DNA from 2 places in the Tessaracoccus sp. ZS01 genome. Region 1 is predicted to be linked to the other one. Evidence: predicted binding sites of a transcription regulator. Region 1 holds the regulator's gene; the other holds the start of a gene.

Region 1 (8,747 bases):
CCGTCCGCCCGGCCCGCATCGGCCGCAAAGCCTGGCCGGTGGTGCCCCGCGACGTCGACTTCAAACTCGGCACCCTCAAGGCCCTCAACCTGCCGCACGCGGACCAGGCGGACATCGCGCGCGGCTGGCAGGCGATCCTCGCGCGGGTCAGCAGCTGGCGCGACCTCGAGCCACAACTGAACACCAAGGTGGAGACCCTCATCGATTTCGTCACGCAGGACCACCTCGGCGCCTGACCCCGGACGGACCACTAAGGTAGCGACATGGACACCGAAGGCATTCTGGGCCTGCTCAAGGAGACCGCTGCGGAGATCATCACCCCGCGGTTCAGGCTGTTGGCCGACACCGACGTCAACGAGAAGAAGCCCGGAGACCTCGTCACCGTCGCAGACCACGAATCCGAGGTGTACCTCACCCGCCGGCTGAAGGACGCTTTCCCGAACGCCGTCGTTGTGGGGGAGGAGGCCGTCTTCGCGGACCCGTCGCTCCTCAAGGGCCTGGGCAACGCGGACCATGCCTTCATCATCGACCCCATCGACGGCACCCGGAACTTCGTGCACGGTCGCGACGAACACGGCGTCATCCTCGCCGAGGTCCGCGGCGGCGTCACCACCCGGGGCTGGATCTGGCAGCCGCAGACCGGCCGAGCCTATGTCGCCGAGCGGGGGGGCGGGGTGCAGCTCAACGGCGGCCCCATCGAACGCCGGCGCCATGACCGCCCGCCGCTGGGCGCCTCGTCCAAGCGCAAGCTCCGCGGCTTCGACGCCGACGGCAAGCTGAGCCCCGTGGTGCGCAGCCACTTCGCATGCTGCTTCGACTACCCGGCGGTGCTCGACGGCACGTTCGACTTCATGTTCTACTCCAGCCTCCACCCGTGGGACCATCTCGCGGGGTCGTTGATGGTGGTGGAGAACGGCGGCATCAGCCGCACGATCGACGGCATGGACTACAGCCTCACCTCGCGCTCGCGCGGCGGCCTGCTGGTCGCCGGCGACACGCTGAGTTGGATGGTGGCCCAGCAGAACTGGCCCATCATCTGAGGTTCGCGCTCAGATCAGGGGCAGGTGCCTCTTCGGCACGATGCCCTTGGCACTCAGCTCGGCATAGGCCTTCGGCAGGGCGACGGCGAGCGTCTCGGCGGTGAAGGGCCACTCCGTGGCCGCCGCCGCGTCCTCCAGCTTCGTACCCTGGTGGATCAGCATCTCGGTCTGGCCGTAGAGCATGCCGATCTCGGCGCGCTGGATGAACGCGTAATCGCGGTCGACGACGGCCCCATGGCCGGGCACGAAGCGCGTCGTGGCGTTCGCGGCGCCCAGGACACCGTCGAGCACGGTGGGCCAGTTGCTCAGCGAGCCCCGGTCGTCGATCTGCGGATCCGAGCCCTCCTCCAGGAGGTCGCCGGCGAAGACGACGTTCTCACCGGGCAGGAAGACCAGCACGTCGTTGTCGGTGTGGCCCTCGCCGAAGTGCAGCGCCTCCACCCGCAGGTTGCCGAGATCCACCGCCAGCGCCATCGAGAACGTGCGGGAGACCGGAACGGCCGTGAGCTTCTCATGCGCGATCGAGATGACCTCCCCCATGCCGGCCAGGCCGTTGACGTGGTCGTGATGGTCGTGGGTCAGGAGGACGTGAGTCACGGGGACGCCGGCCAGCGCGGTGGCCGACGCCAGGACCTCCGCGCCCTGCTCGGGCGAGTTGCCGGTGTCGATCAGCATCGCCCCGGTGTCGCCGACGATCAGCCCGATGTTGACACGGTGCGGTTCCACGGTGGTCATGAAGACGCGGTCGGTCACGGGGGTCCAGTCGAGTGTCATGATGCCCATCGTAGGGGCGGTACACTGGCACTCGGTAAACGAGAGTGCCAATGAGTAGGCTGCTGCAGCAAGTGTTGGAGGTGACGTGATAGACGACCGCAAGTTCGACGACCGCAAGCTCGAAGTCCTCAAGGCCATCGTGACCGACTACGTGGCCAGCCGCGAGCCGGTGGGCTCCAAGGCCCTCGTGGAGCGGCACAAGCTCGATGTCTCGGCCGCCACCGTCCGCAACGACATGGCCGCGTTGGAGGAGGAGGGCTACATCACGCAACCCCACACCAGCGCCGGCCGGATCCCCACGGACAAGGGTTACCGGCTGTTCGTCGACAAGCTTGCGCGCATCAAGCCTCTGTCAGGCGCGGAACGCACCGCCATCACCACGTTCATGAACGGCACCGCTGACATCGACGACCTCGTGATGCGCACCGTCCGCCTCCTGGCGCAACTGACCCGTCAGGTCGCCATCGTGCAGTACCCCGTGGCGCAGCACGACGTCATCCGGCACATCGAACTGGTCTCGCTGACGGCCGAGCGTTTGATGGTGATCGTCGTGCAGTCCTCGGGGCGGGTGGACCAGAGCGTCATCGAGGCCCCGGCGCTGGATGAGGCCCGCCTGCACGGGCTGCGGCAGAAGTTGGTCGCCGCGACGGTGGGCCGGGCCGCCGCAGATGCCGCCGACGCACTGGTGAGGGTGCTCGACACCATCGCACCGGAGGACCGGGCGTTCTCCGCGCCGGTCGTCGCCACGGTCCTGGAAACCATCGCCGCCGAACCCGCCTCGCAGGTGGTGGTGGCCGGCGTCCCGAACCTGGCCGGCGCCGCCTTCGAGACGAATATGCGGCCGCTGTTGGAGGCCCTCGAGGAGCAGGTCGTCCTCATGCGTCTCCTCGGTGAGGCGGGCGGTGACGACATCACCGTCCGCATCGGGCAGGAGAACACCGCCCAGGGGTTCCAGTCGACATCACTGGTGGCCTCCGGATACGGTGCCGATTTCCGGGCGAGCCTCGGCGTCGTCGGACCCACCCGGATGGACTACCCGTCCACCATCGCCGCGGTGCGCGCCGTGGCTCGTTACGTGAGCAGATTCCTCAACGAAGGCTGAACGCAAGAAATATGAGCAAGGATTACTACGCCATCCTCGGTGTCGAACGCGACGCAACCCCTGAAGGCATCAAGAAGGCCTACCGCCGTCGTGCCATGAAGGTCCATCCCGACGTCGCCCACGAGGACGCGGAGGCCGCAGAGAAGTTCAAGGAACTCAGCGAGGCCTACGAGGTGCTGAGCGACCCGAACAAGCGTGCGGTCTTCGACCGTGGCGGTGACCCCATGGCGGGTGCGGCCGGTGCGGGCTTCTCGGGCTTCGGCGGCGGGTTCGCCGGTGGCTTCGACTTCACCAACCTCGTCGACGCCATGTTCGGCCAGGCCGGCAGCCGTGGGCCACGTTCCCGCGTGCGCCAGGGCCAGGACGCGCTGGTGCGCGTCTCCCTGGATCTGCACGAGGCAGTGTTCGGCGTGACCAAGCCGGTGAAGGTCGCCACCGCCGTCGTCTGCCCGAAGTGCACCGGCTCCGGCGGCGAGCCCGGGTCTGAGCCGGTGACGTGCTCGACCTGTAACGGCAACGGCGACATCACCCAGATCCAGCGCAGCTTCCTCGGCGACATCCGCACCTCGCAGGCGTGCCCGACGTGCCGTGGCTACGGCACGACCATCCCGCGCCCCTGCGGCGAGTGCTCCGGTGAGGGCCGCGTGCGCACCACCCGCACCCTCCAGGTGAAGATCCCGGCTGGTGTCTCGACGGGCATCCGGATCCACCTCGAGGGCCAGGGCGAGGTAGGGCCCGGCGGCGGCCCCGCCGGAGACCTCTACGTGGAACTGTCCGTCAACAGCCACGAGAGCTTCCGGCGAGACGGCGACAACCTCGAGATGGTCGTCAAGCTCCCCATGACCGCCGCTGCGCTCGGCACCACCGTCGCCGTCACCACCCTCGAGGCGGAGTGGGAGAAGTCCGACGTCGAGGACCGCACCGTCTCCCTCGAGGTGCCGTCCGGCACCCAGTCCGGCACCCGGATCGCGCTGAAGGGCCGCGGCGTGCCGCGCCTGCGCGGCGGTGGCCGGGGAGACCTGGGCGTCACCCTGCTGGTGCAGACCCCCACCAAGCTCGACGACCACCAGCGCGACCTGATGCACCAGCTCGCCGAGGCCCGCGATGAGATCCGGGCGGAGGCGGTCACCGCCAAGCCCGGCAAAGCGGGTGTCTTCGGCAAGCTGAGCGAGTGGTTCTCGTGACGGATCCCCTCTTCCTCGCCACGTTCGACGACACCGTCCGGCCCGGTCAGCGCGTCGTCGTCACCGGCGATGAGGCCCACCACGCCGTCAGCGTGAGGCGGATCCTGACAGGGGAGAGCGTGATCCTCGCCAACGGCGAAGGACTCGGGGTGCGGGGCACGGTCATCGACGCCGCCAAGCGTGAGCTCACGGTCGAGGTGACCGAAGTCTTCGACGACGAGCCTCCCGCCCTGCGGTGGGGCGTCGTCCAAGCGCTGGCCAAGGGGGACCGCAGCGACCTCGCGGTGCAGATGGCCACCGAACTGGGCACCCGGCGCATCCTGGCGTGGCAGGCGTCGCGCTCGATCGTCCGCTGGCAGGGTGACCGGGGAGCCAAGGCGCTCGAACGCTGGCAGGCGACGGCGCGCGAGGCCGCCAAGCAGTCGCGCCGCTTCGCCGTCCCGGTGGTCGAGGCGGCCTCCACGGCACAGGTCGTCGAGGCGATCCGTCAGGCGGACCTGGCCCTCGTGTTGCACGAGGACGCCGCGTTGCACATCGCCCAGGTCGAACTTCCCGCCGAGGGCATCGGCCTCGTCATCGTCGGTCCGGAGGGTGGCATCTCACCGGAGGAACTGGACACCTTCGTCGCGGCCGGTGCGCAGGCCGTGCTGATCAGCGACGGGGTGCTGCGCACCTCGACCGCCGCTGCGGTGGCGCTGGGCCAGCTCGACGTGCTGGCGCGCCGATGAGCTTCTCGTTCGATGTCACCCACCACCTGGAGGGTGCCCCGGGGCGGGCGGGCGTCATTCACACTCCCCACGGCCCCATCGAGACCCCGGCGTTCATCGCCGTCGGTACCAAGGCCACGGTGAAGGCCGTCCTGCCCGAATCCGTCGCCGCCACCGGCGCGCAGGCCGTGCTGGCCAACGCCTACCACCTGTACCTCCAGCCGGGCTCCGACATCGTCGACGAGGCCGGCGGCCTCGGCAGGTTCATGAACTGGCCCGGGCCGACCTTCACGGATTCGGGCGGGTTCCAGGTGATGAGCCTGGGCGCCGGCTTCAAGAAGGTGCTCGCCATGGACACCAAGGGGATGGTCGACGACGACGTCATCGCAGAGGGCAAGGAGCGCCGCGCCCACGTCGACGACGACGGCGTGACGTTCAAGTCGCACCTCAACGGCACCATGCACCGGTTCACCCCCGAGATCTCGATGCGCATCCAGCACGAACTGGGCGCCGACATCATGTTCGCCTTCGACGAGCTGACCACGTTGATGAACACGCGCGGCTACCAGGAGGATTCCGTGGCGCGCACGCACGCCTGGGCGGTGCGCTGCCTGGCGGAACATGCGCGGCTCACCAGGGAACGCGCCGACAAGCCCTATCAGGCGCTGTTCGGCGTCATCCAGGGTGCCCAGTACGAGGACCTCCGACGTCGGGCCGCCCAGGGCCTGGCGGCCCTGGAGGTGGACGGCCACGGCTTCGACGGCTTCGGCCTCGGAGGGGCGCTCGAGAAGGAGAACCTGGGGCAGATCATCGGCTGGATGGTCGAGGAACTCCCCGAACGCAAGCCCCGCCACCTGCTGGGCATCTCCGAGCCGGACGACCTCTTCGCCGCCGTCGAGATGGGGGCCGACACGTTCGACTGCGTCAACCCGTCGCGCGTGGCCCGCAACGCGGCCATCTACACCGCCGACGGCCGCTACAACGTCAACACCGCGGCCCACCGGCGCTCGTTCATCCCGCTGGAGGACGGGTGCGACTGCTACACCTGCACGCACTACACCCGGGCCTACCTGCACCACCTGTTCAAGGCCAAGGAGATGCTGGCCTCGACGCTGGCCACCATCCACAACGAGCGGTTCACCGTGCGGTTGGTCGACACGATGCGCCAGACGTTGAAGGACGGCTCGTGCCACGCCTTCCGCGACGAGTTCCTGGGCAGGTTCTACAGCGGCCGTTGACCGCCGCCGGAACCCTCAGGCGACGTCGTCGTAGGAGGGTTCGTGGCGCTTCACGAGCTTGATCACCTGGTAGGTCACCGGCAGGAAGACCACCTCGACCACCACCTTGTAGACGTAGCCCACCAGGATGTAGTTCAGCAGGGTGCCGCCGGTGATGATGCCGGCGAAGGCCACGGTGCAGAAGATGATGGTGTCGGCCGCCTCGCCCACGACCGTGGAGCCCAGGAGCCTCGCCCACAAGCCGCCCTCGCGGGTGCGCTGCTTCAGCTTCACCAGCACCCAGGCGTTGAGCAGTTGTCCGGCGAGGTAGCCCAAGGCCGAGGCCAGCACGATCCGCGGCACGAAGCCCAGCACTGCCTCGAACGCCGCCTGGTTGCCCCAGTCCGCGGCCGGGGGAGCCGCCCCCACCACCAGGAAGGTCAGCGACGCCAGGATGGAGACGGCGAAGCCGATGAAGATCGCCCGCTTGGCGCCCCGCATGCCGTAGACCTCGGCCAGCACGTCGCCGATCACATACGTGAGGGGGAACAGGAACGCGCCCCCGTCGGTGATGATGGGCAGGATGGGGAAGCCGAAGACCTCCACGTCCGGGCCGAACTGGATGAGCTTGACCGCGGACACGTTGGAGATCAGCAGAAGCGCACAGAACAGGGCCACGACGATGTCGTAGACGCCGTGCTGGCGGGCTGCAAACTTGGCGGTCATGGTCAGTTCCTCGAGGCTGGCTGGCACCCCGGAACTATATATCGCCCGCGAGTTTGTGCCCGCTACCGGCCCGCTGGTGGCAAACTCAGTACATGGACGACATCACCGAGACGGTTCCTGAAGAATCAGTGCAGCTGGACCAACTCCAGCCGGACGACTCCTTGATCTACCGCGGGGTCGACGACGTTCTGGACGAGGGTTACATCACGCCCGACGACTGGTCGCCCGCCATGGGCTTCGGCAACACCGCCGAAGAGATGCGGCAGGGCGAGACCATCGACATGCGGGTGAAGCAGGAGTTGCCGGACAGTTCGCCGGAGCAGGACGAGCACTGGAACCCCGGCGACGAACCGCGCGAAGTGGGCGGCGAACGCGCCGGCCGGCTCATGCGGGTCCAGGGGCCGGGTGGCAGCGAGACCCTCGGTGTCGACGTCGGCTTCAGCGGAGGCGCCGCCAGCGCCGAAGAGGCTGCGATGCACATCATCTCCGATGACGACGAGGATGACGCATCCTTGGACGTAGACTGATGCATCGGCGCTGACCAGCCCATGCACCCACGGATCAAGGAATTGCCCTGAACAACAACTCTCTCGACCAGCAGCATGCCGTGCGTAACGTCGGGGTGCCCCCGTCGATCGACATGGTCAACCTCCTCGGCCCCCGCGACGAGTACCTGCGGATCCTTGAGGAGAACCTGGCCGCAGACCTGCATGTGCGGGGTGGGCAGGTGACCCTGTCGGGCAAGGCAGTCGACGTGGCGCAGGCCGCTGACGTCCTCACCGAACTCGTCACCATCCTCCGCACCGGGCAGGGCCTCACGTCGGAGACCGTCGAACGGGTCCTCCAGATGGCGGACGAACCCAACGCCACGGCCTCGGAGGTGCTCACCCAGAACATCATCTCCTCGCGTGGCCGCACCGTCCGTCCCAAGACGCTCAACCAGAAGCGGTACGTGGACGCCATCGACCAGCACACCGTCGTCTTCGGCATCGGGCCCGCCGGTACCGGCAAGACCTACCTCGCGATGGCGAAGGCCGTGCAGGCGCTGCAGGCCAAAGAGGTCAGCCGCATCATCCTGACCCGCCCGGCCATCGAGGCCGGCGAGCGGCTCGGATTCCTCCCCGGAACCCTGAACGACAAGATCGACCCGTACCTGCGGCCGCTCTATGACGCCCTCCACGACATGGTGGACGCCGAATCGGTGCCCAAGCTGTTGACCTCCGGCACCGTCGAGGTCGCCCCCCTGGCCTACATGCGCGGCCGCACGCTCAACGACGCGTTCATCATCCTCGACGAGGCCCAGAACACGTCGATGGAACAGATGAAGATGTTCCTCACCAGGCTCGGCTTCAACTCGAAGATCGTCGTCACCGGCGACGTCACCCAGGTGGACCTGCCCGGTGGCATCAAGAGCGGCCTCCGCGGGGTCCAGCACGTCCTGGACGGGGTGGAGGACATCGAGTTCTGCACCCTGACCAACCGCGACGTCGTCCGCCACAAGCTCGTCGGCCGGATCGTGGCGGCCTACGACCAGTTCGAGAGCCTTGCCACGGAGCGGAGGCGCGCGCAGTGATCGACCTGAACAACGAATCCGGTGCCGAGGCGGACGAACTGGGCCTGATCGAACTGGCCCGCTTCGCCCTGGACAAACTGCGGATCCATCCGCAGGCGGACCTGTCGATCGTCCTCGTCAATGAGGAGACGATGGCGCAGTACCACGAGCGGTTCATGGACCTGCCCGGCCCCACAGACGTGATGAGCTTCCCCATGGACGAACTGCGGGCGCCGGATGAGGACGAGGAACCGCCGCTGGGCCTCCTCGGCGACATCGTGCTGTGCCCCCAGGTGACGGCGCGCCAGGCTGCAGACAACGGACGCGAGCCTGACGCCGAGGCGGAGTACCTGCTCATCCACGGCCTGCTGCACCTCCTGGGCCACGACCACGCGGAGCCGGAGGAGAAGGCTGTCATGTTCGGCCTCAACGACCGCATCATCGC
Region 2 (6,632 bases), on a different contig from region 1:
CCCCGAGACAGCGGCCGTGGCCCGGCACAACCTCGATCTGGTGGGCGGCGGCGAGGTCATCGTCGCAGCCGCTGAGGACGTCGACGTGCCTGCGGGGGCGGCCGTGTTCCTCGACCCTGCCCGGCGAACCGCGCGGGGCCGAACCTGGAATGTCGCCGATTTCACGCCGTCGTGGGACTTCGTGCTCGCGCACCTGGAGGGGGAGCGGTTCGCCTGCGTGAAGCTCGGCCCGGGAGTGCCCAAGGAACTGATCCCGGGCGACGTGCAGCCCTGTTTCGTGAGCCACCGCAGTGACGTGGTGGAGGCATCGCTGTGGAATGGCTTCCCGAGGGAACCGCGTGCGGTGGTGCTGACGTCGCGGGACGTGCATGAACTGGGCCCACAGGCCCGGCGTGACCTGCCGGTGCGGCCCGTCGGCCGGTACCTCATCGAGCCCGACGGCGCGGTGATCCGTGCCGGGCTGATGGACGCCGTCGAACCTGCCCTCGACCTCTGGTTGCTCGATCCGCACCTCGCGTACCTGTCTTCTGACCAAGCTGTGGAGTCGCCGTTCGCCACGTGTTTTGAGGTGGTGCAAGTGCTCGACTACGACCTCAAGCGGCTGCGTGCCTGGGTTCGTGACCACGCCGTGGGCACGCTGGAGATCAAGAAGCGCGGCATTGAAGTGGACCCGGCGGTGCTGCGGAAACAGCTGAAGCCGAAGGGGCCCAATCAGGCGACCCTCATCCTCTCGCGCACGAGCGAGGGCACGCGCGCGTTGGTCTGTAGGAGAATCTAGCCATGCCCTTCGCCCCAGAGTTGACCACGCTCGGCTACGTCACCTCGCCCGATCGCACGCAGGTGCTGCTCTGCCACCGGGTGGCCCGGTCACACGACGAGCAACTGGGCAAGTACAACGGCCTGGGCGGCAAGGTGGAGCGCGGCGAGGACGTCGCAGAGGCGATGCGCCGCGAGTTGCGGGAAGAGGCCAACATCGAGGTCACGGAGATGGAACTGCGCGGCACGGTGGCGTGGCCGGGCTTCAACGGCCGCGACGTGTTCGGCTTCGTGTTCCTCATCACCGGTTTCACCGGAAGCATCCCGGACAGCAACGTCGAGGGTGACCTGGGCTGGCATGACGTGGCCACCATGATGGAGCTGCCCATGTGGGACGGCGACCGCCATTTCCTCCCGCTCGTCTTCGACGACGGGCCCCAGTTCCACGGCGTCATCCCCTACGACGGTGGGCACAGCGTCGGCTGGAAGGTGTCGCGCGGCGCCCGTTGAGCGCCTAAGCTCACCGCCATGGGCAAACTCGGTGACCAGCAGGTGACGGACGACGATGTCCGCGAGGCCAACCGTGCGAACTGGGACGAGCGGGCCACGCTCCACGAGGCGGGGTCCTACGAGGTGTCTCGCTACGCCGAAGACCCTGAGCAGATCTCCAGCGTGGTGACCGACGACCGGGCACCCCTGGCGCGGGCCCTCGGCCGTGACCCGCTGGCCGCCAGACCGCTCGAAGGCCTCGACCTGCTGCACCTCCAGTGCCACATCGGCACGGACACCCTGTCGCTGGCCCGGCTGGGCGCGCGCGTCACGGGCGCAGATTTCTCACCGGCCAGCCTCGAGGCGGCGCGTCGGCTCTTCGCCGCCTCCGGCACTCCGGGCTCCTTCGTCGAGACCGATGTGCAGTACGCCGGCGACAACGTGCCGGGCAGCTTCGACGTCATCTACACCTCCATCGGCACCGTCACCTGGTTCCGCGACCTCGACGCCTGGGCGGCCGGCATCGCCAAGCTCCTGCGGCCCGGCGGCACGTTCTACATCCGCGACGGGCACCCCGTCATGTTCTCCCTGGACGACGAACGCACCGACGGCGAACTCGTCGTCCGGTACCGCGGCATGGCCGACGGCACCTCCGAGGTGTGGGACGACGAGGAGACTTACGGCAGCGACGACAAGCTCACCAACGTGCGCACCTATGACTGGCCGCATTCCCTCTCGGAGATCGTCAGCGCCCTCATCGGGGCCGGGCTGACCATCACGGGGATGGATGAGGGACGGACCCTCCCCTGGGACGCGTTGCCGCAGATGACGTTGACCGCGGACGGTGGCTCGTATGAGCTGCCCGAACACCAGCGGTTCCTGGTGCCGTTGACGTACACCATCACGGCCTGCAGGTAGCCCCGGGCTCAGCGCGCGAGTCTGCGCCCCTGCAGCACCGCTGACAGGAACACCACGAAGATGCCTGCCACCGGGACGATCAGGAGGCCCATCCGCAGCGAGACGTTGTCCGCCACCGCGCCCACGATGGGCGGCGACACCAGGAAGCCCACGCGCAGCAGCCACGAGACGATCGTGAGCCCGGTGCCCGCGCGGAGGCCCGGCAGGTTGTCTCCGGCGTGCATGGCGGCGGGCACGAACGTGGCGCAGCCGAAGCCGGCCGCTGCGAAGCCCAGCACCGTGCCGGGCACGCTCGGCCAGGCGAGGGCGAGGCCCATGCCCACGGCGATCAGCACGCCGCCGAAGCGGGCGACGGCCCGCTCACCCCAGTGATCGACCATGCGGTCTCCCAGGATCCGGCCCACGAACTGGGCACCCACCAATGACACGAAACCGAAGGCGGCGAGGGCTGCCGGTGCGCCCAGCGTCTGGAGGTACAGGGTGGCCCACGAGTTGCCGAGATCCTCCACGACGCTGCCGGAGATCGAGATCAGCGACAGGGCGGCCAGCAGCGCGATGATGCGCGGGCTGATGCCGCGTCGGACCTTGTCGGCGAGCTCATGGGGGTCGGCGACGGCGCGCTCGTCACCGTCGTGACCGGGCAGGGCGTTGCGCTGCGCCACGACGGCGACGACGGTGAAGAGCAGCGCGGAGATGCTCAGGTGCACCGCGAGCGGGAGCCGCAGAGCGATCGCGGCCGCGGCCATCAGCCCGCCCGCCACGGCACCCATGGACCAGAAGGCGTGGAACGAGTTGATGATCGACGAGCCGTAGCGCCGCTGCACGCGCAGCCCGTGCGCGTTCTGCGCCACGTCGATGATGGCGTCAGCGGCGCCGACGGCGAACAGCGCCCCGGCGAACAGCGCCAGCGACGGCGACACCCCTGCCGCCAGCACGAAGAGGCTCGCGAGCATGGTGCCGTAGGTCGCCACGCGGGCGGAGGTGAAGCGTCGGATGAACCAGGCCGCCGTCAACCCGGCCACGATGGCGCCCACCGGCATGGCGGCCACCGCGAAGCCGTAGACAGTGTTGCCCAGGCCCAACGCCGCCTTGATCTCGGGGTAGCGGGGCAGCACATTGGCCACGATCGCGCCGTTGGTGAAGAACATGGCGTTGACCGCGAAGCGTGCTTTGCGGTCCACCTGCGGGATCGTCCGGACGGTTGTCATGCGCCCGATGGTAGCGAGCACTCGGAGTGCGCGGTTGCTCAGGCGTTGGCAGCGACCTGGGTTCCGGCGCCCCGACGACGCACCGACGTCTGGGGGAGGGCTGCCGCGAGCCGCTCGTCGGAGCCGTGGACGGTGTAGCCGCCGTCGGCGAGCATCTCGAGGTCGGCCTTGCCTGCCTGGCCCTCGGAGGTGAGGTAGTCGCCGAGGAACAGCGAGTTGCAGATCTCCATGCTGAGCGGCTGGAGCGAGCGCAGGTGCTGCTCGCGCCCGGCGGAGACGCGCACGTCGGCCGCCCCGTGCACGAAACGGATCATGGCGAGGATGCGCAGGCACTGGTGTGGGGTGAGCTCGTGGTGGCCCTGCAGCGGGGTGCCGTCGAACGGCATGAGGAAGTTCACCGGCACGGAATCCGCGCCGATCTCCTTGAGCTGGAACGTCACCTCGACGAGCTGCTCGTCGGTCTCACCCATGCCGGCGATGAGGCCGGAGCAGGCGGAGAGGCCGTGCTCGCGGGCGTGCTGGACGGTCTCCTTGCGGTCGTCGAAGTCGTGGGTGCTGCAGATGTTGTCGTAGTGGGACTCGGCGGTGTTGAGGTTGTGGTTGTAGGCGTCCGTCCCGACGGCGGCGAGCTTCTCCGCCTGCCCGTCCTTGAGGATGCCCAGGCAGGCGCACACCTCGACGTCGGGGTTGTCGTCCTTGAGGTCTTCGACGATCTTGGACACGCGGTCCACGTCGAGGTTCGACGGGCCGCGGCCTGAGGCGACCAGGCACACGCGGCCGGCCCCGGCCTGGATGCCGGCCTTCGCCGCGGCCAGCGCGTCCTCGTGGGTGAGCCAGGTGTAGCGGAGGATCCCGGCGTCGGAGCCCAGGCGCTGCGAGCAGTAGAAGCAGTCCTCGGGGCACTTGCCCGACTTCAGGTTGACGAGGTAGTTGACCTTCGTGGCAACACCGTGGAAATGGCGGCGCACACGCCCGGCCGCGGCGACGAGCTCATAGGTGCGGGCGTCCGGAAGCTGCAGGACGGCCAGGGCCTCGTCGGGGGAGATGGTGCCGTCGGCGATCGCCTTGTCGGCAAGGGAGTACAGATCCACGGGCTCGTTCCTTCGCGTTTGAACACTGTTCAGATAAGGAGCTTAACAGTGTTCAAATCCGCGGTGACCCGGGGATCCGGGCTCACGGGGCACAGTGCCACCACAAAACCTGGCACTCGGCTTGATTGAGTGCTAAAGCCGCGATAGTTTGGGGACTGGCACTCGACACCCTCGGGTGCTAACTGCCTAGGCGGCACCGCGACGACGCCCGGGTCCAACAGAAGAAGACATCTCAGCCGGTTTCGGCCGGAAGACACAAAGGAAGGTGTTTGACGTGGCAACCACGATCAAGCCTCTCGAGGACCGCATTCTGATCCAGCCCCTCGAGGCCACCCAGCAGACCCAGTCGGGCCTCTTCATCCCCGACACCGCCAAGGAAAAGCCCCAGGAGGGCAAGGTCATCGCCACCGGCCCCGGCCGCATCGACGACAAGGGCAACCGCATCCCCCTCGATGTCGCTGAGGGCGACGTCGTCATCTTCTCGAAGTACGGCGGCACCGAGGTCAAGTACGACGGCAACGAATACCTCCTGCTCAACGCGCGGGACATCCTCGCCGTCGTCTCCAAGTAAGGGCTGATTTCACCCATGGCAAAGATTCTCGCTTTCAACGAGGAAGCCCGCCGCGCTCTCGAGCGTGGCGTTGACGCCCTCGCCGACACCGTCAAGGTGACGCTCGGCCCCAAGGGCCGCTACGTCGTCCTCGACCAGAAGTGGGGCGCCCCGACCATCACCAACGACGGCGTCACCGTCGCCAAGGAGGTCGAGCTCGACGATCCTTACGAGGATCTCGGCGCCCAGCTGGCCAAGGAGGTCGCCACCAAGACCAACGACGTCGCAGGTGACGGCACCACCACCGCCACCGTGCTCGCCCAGGCCATGGTCCACGCCGGCCTGCGCGCCGTGACCGCCGGCATCAACCCGGTCGGCCTCAAGCGCGGCATCGACAAGGCCGTTGAGGCCGTCGTCGAGCGCCTGCGTGAGAACGCCCGCGTGGTCGACACCACCGCCGACATGGCGTCGGTCGCCACCATCTCTTCGCGTGACGAGCAGATCGGCGAGCTCATCGCCGAGGCGTTCGACAAGGTCGGCAAGGACGGCGTCATCACCGTCGACGAGTCGCAGACCTTCGGCACCGAGCTCGAGTTCACCGAGGGCATGCAGTTCGACAAGGGCTACCTGTCGCCGTACATGGTCACTGACACGGACCGCATGGAAGCCGTGCTCGATGATCCCTACATCCTGATCAACAGCGGCAAGATCTCGTCGATGAACGAGCTGCTCCCGCTGCTGGAAAAGGTCATCGCCGCCAAGGGCACGCTGTTCATCGTGGCTGAGGACGTCGACGGCGAAGCGCTCTCGACCCTCGTGGTCAACAAGATCCGCGGCACCTTCACCTCCGTGGCCGTCAAGGCCCCGGCCTTCGGTGACCGCCGCAAGGCCATGCTCGAAGACATCGCCATCCTCACCGGTGGCCAGGTCGTCGCGCCCGAGGTCGGCCTCAAGCTCGACCAGGTTGGCCTCGAGGTGCTCGGCCGCGCCCGCCGCATCGTCGTCACCAAGGACGCCACCACCATCGTCGATGGCGCTGGCGAATCCTCCGAGGTCGACGGCCGCGTGGCCCAGCTGCGCGCCGAGATCGAGCGCACGGATTCCGACTGGGACCGCGAGAAGCTGCAGGAGCGGGTCGCCAAGCTCGCCGGTGGCGTGTGCGTGATCCAGGTCGGCGCCGCCACCGAGGTGGAGCTCAAGGAGAAGAAGCACCGCATCGAGGACGCCGTCTCGGCTACCCGTGCGGCCATCGAGGAGGGCATCGTCGCCGGTGGCGGCTCCGCCCTCATCCACGCCGGCGCGGTGCTTGCTGACGGCCTCGGCCTCGAAGGCGACGAGCTCGCCGGCGTGAACGTCGTGGCCAAGTCGCTCGCCGAGCCGCTGCGCTGGATCGCGGAGAACGGTGGCGAAGCCGGCTACGTCATCACCTCCAAGGTTGCCGAGATGGAGGTCGGTCACGGCTACAACGCCAAGATCGGCGAGTACCAGGATCTCGTTGCCAACGGCGTGATCGACCCGGTCAAGGTCACGCGCTCCGCGCTGGCCAACGCCGCGTCCATCGCGTCGCTGCTGCTCACCACGGAAACGCTCGTCGTCGACAAGCGCGAAGACGAAGACGCC

The links. Region 1 encodes HrcA, which represses chaperone genes, less so after heat shock. Its sites were predicted from a motif close to TTGGCACTCGNNNNNNNCGAGTGCCAA; they were not measured.
Region 2: a site for HrcA is predicted at 4,572-4,598, ahead of groES (co-chaperone GroES). Genes of this name have one in related genera too.

What each region holds. Positions count from the first base shown of each region.
Region 1 is NZ_PQFE01000001.1:645,411-654,157, reverse strand. Features, by position in the region: gene C3E87_RS03145 (DUF3097 domain-containing protein) at 1-236, shown strand, start outside; gene C3E87_RS03140 (inositol monophosphatase) at 264-1,040, shown strand; gene C3E87_RS03135 (MBL fold metallo-hydrolase) at 1,050-1,814, opposite strand; gene hrcA (heat-inducible transcriptional repressor HrcA) at 1,903-2,916, shown strand; gene dnaJ (molecular chaperone DnaJ) at 2,928-4,100, shown strand; gene C3E87_RS03120 (16S rRNA (uracil(1498)-N(3))-methyltransferase) at 4,097-4,828, shown strand; gene tgt (tRNA guanosine(34) transglycosylase Tgt) at 4,825-6,045, shown strand; gene C3E87_RS03110 (queuosine precursor transporter) at 6,061-6,777, opposite strand; gene C3E87_RS03105 (DUF5709 domain-containing protein) at 6,843-7,277, shown strand; gene C3E87_RS03100 (PhoH family protein) at 7,319-8,323, shown strand; gene ybeY (rRNA maturation RNase YbeY) at 8,320-8,747, shown strand, end outside.
Region 2 is NZ_PQFE01000002.1:26,982-33,613, reverse strand. Features, by position in the region: gene C3E87_RS03905 (methyltransferase domain-containing protein) at 1-778, shown strand, start outside; gene C3E87_RS03900 (8-oxo-dGTP diphosphatase) at 781-1,266, shown strand; gene C3E87_RS03895 (bifunctional 2-polyprenyl-6-hydroxyphenol methylase/3-demethylubiquinol 3-O-methyltransferase UbiG) at 1,285-2,163, shown strand; gene C3E87_RS03890 (MFS transporter) at 2,172-3,371, opposite strand; gene bioB (biotin synthase BioB) at 3,410-4,462, opposite strand; gene groES (co-chaperone GroES) at 4,737-5,033, shown strand; gene groL (chaperonin GroEL) at 5,049-6,632, shown strand, end outside.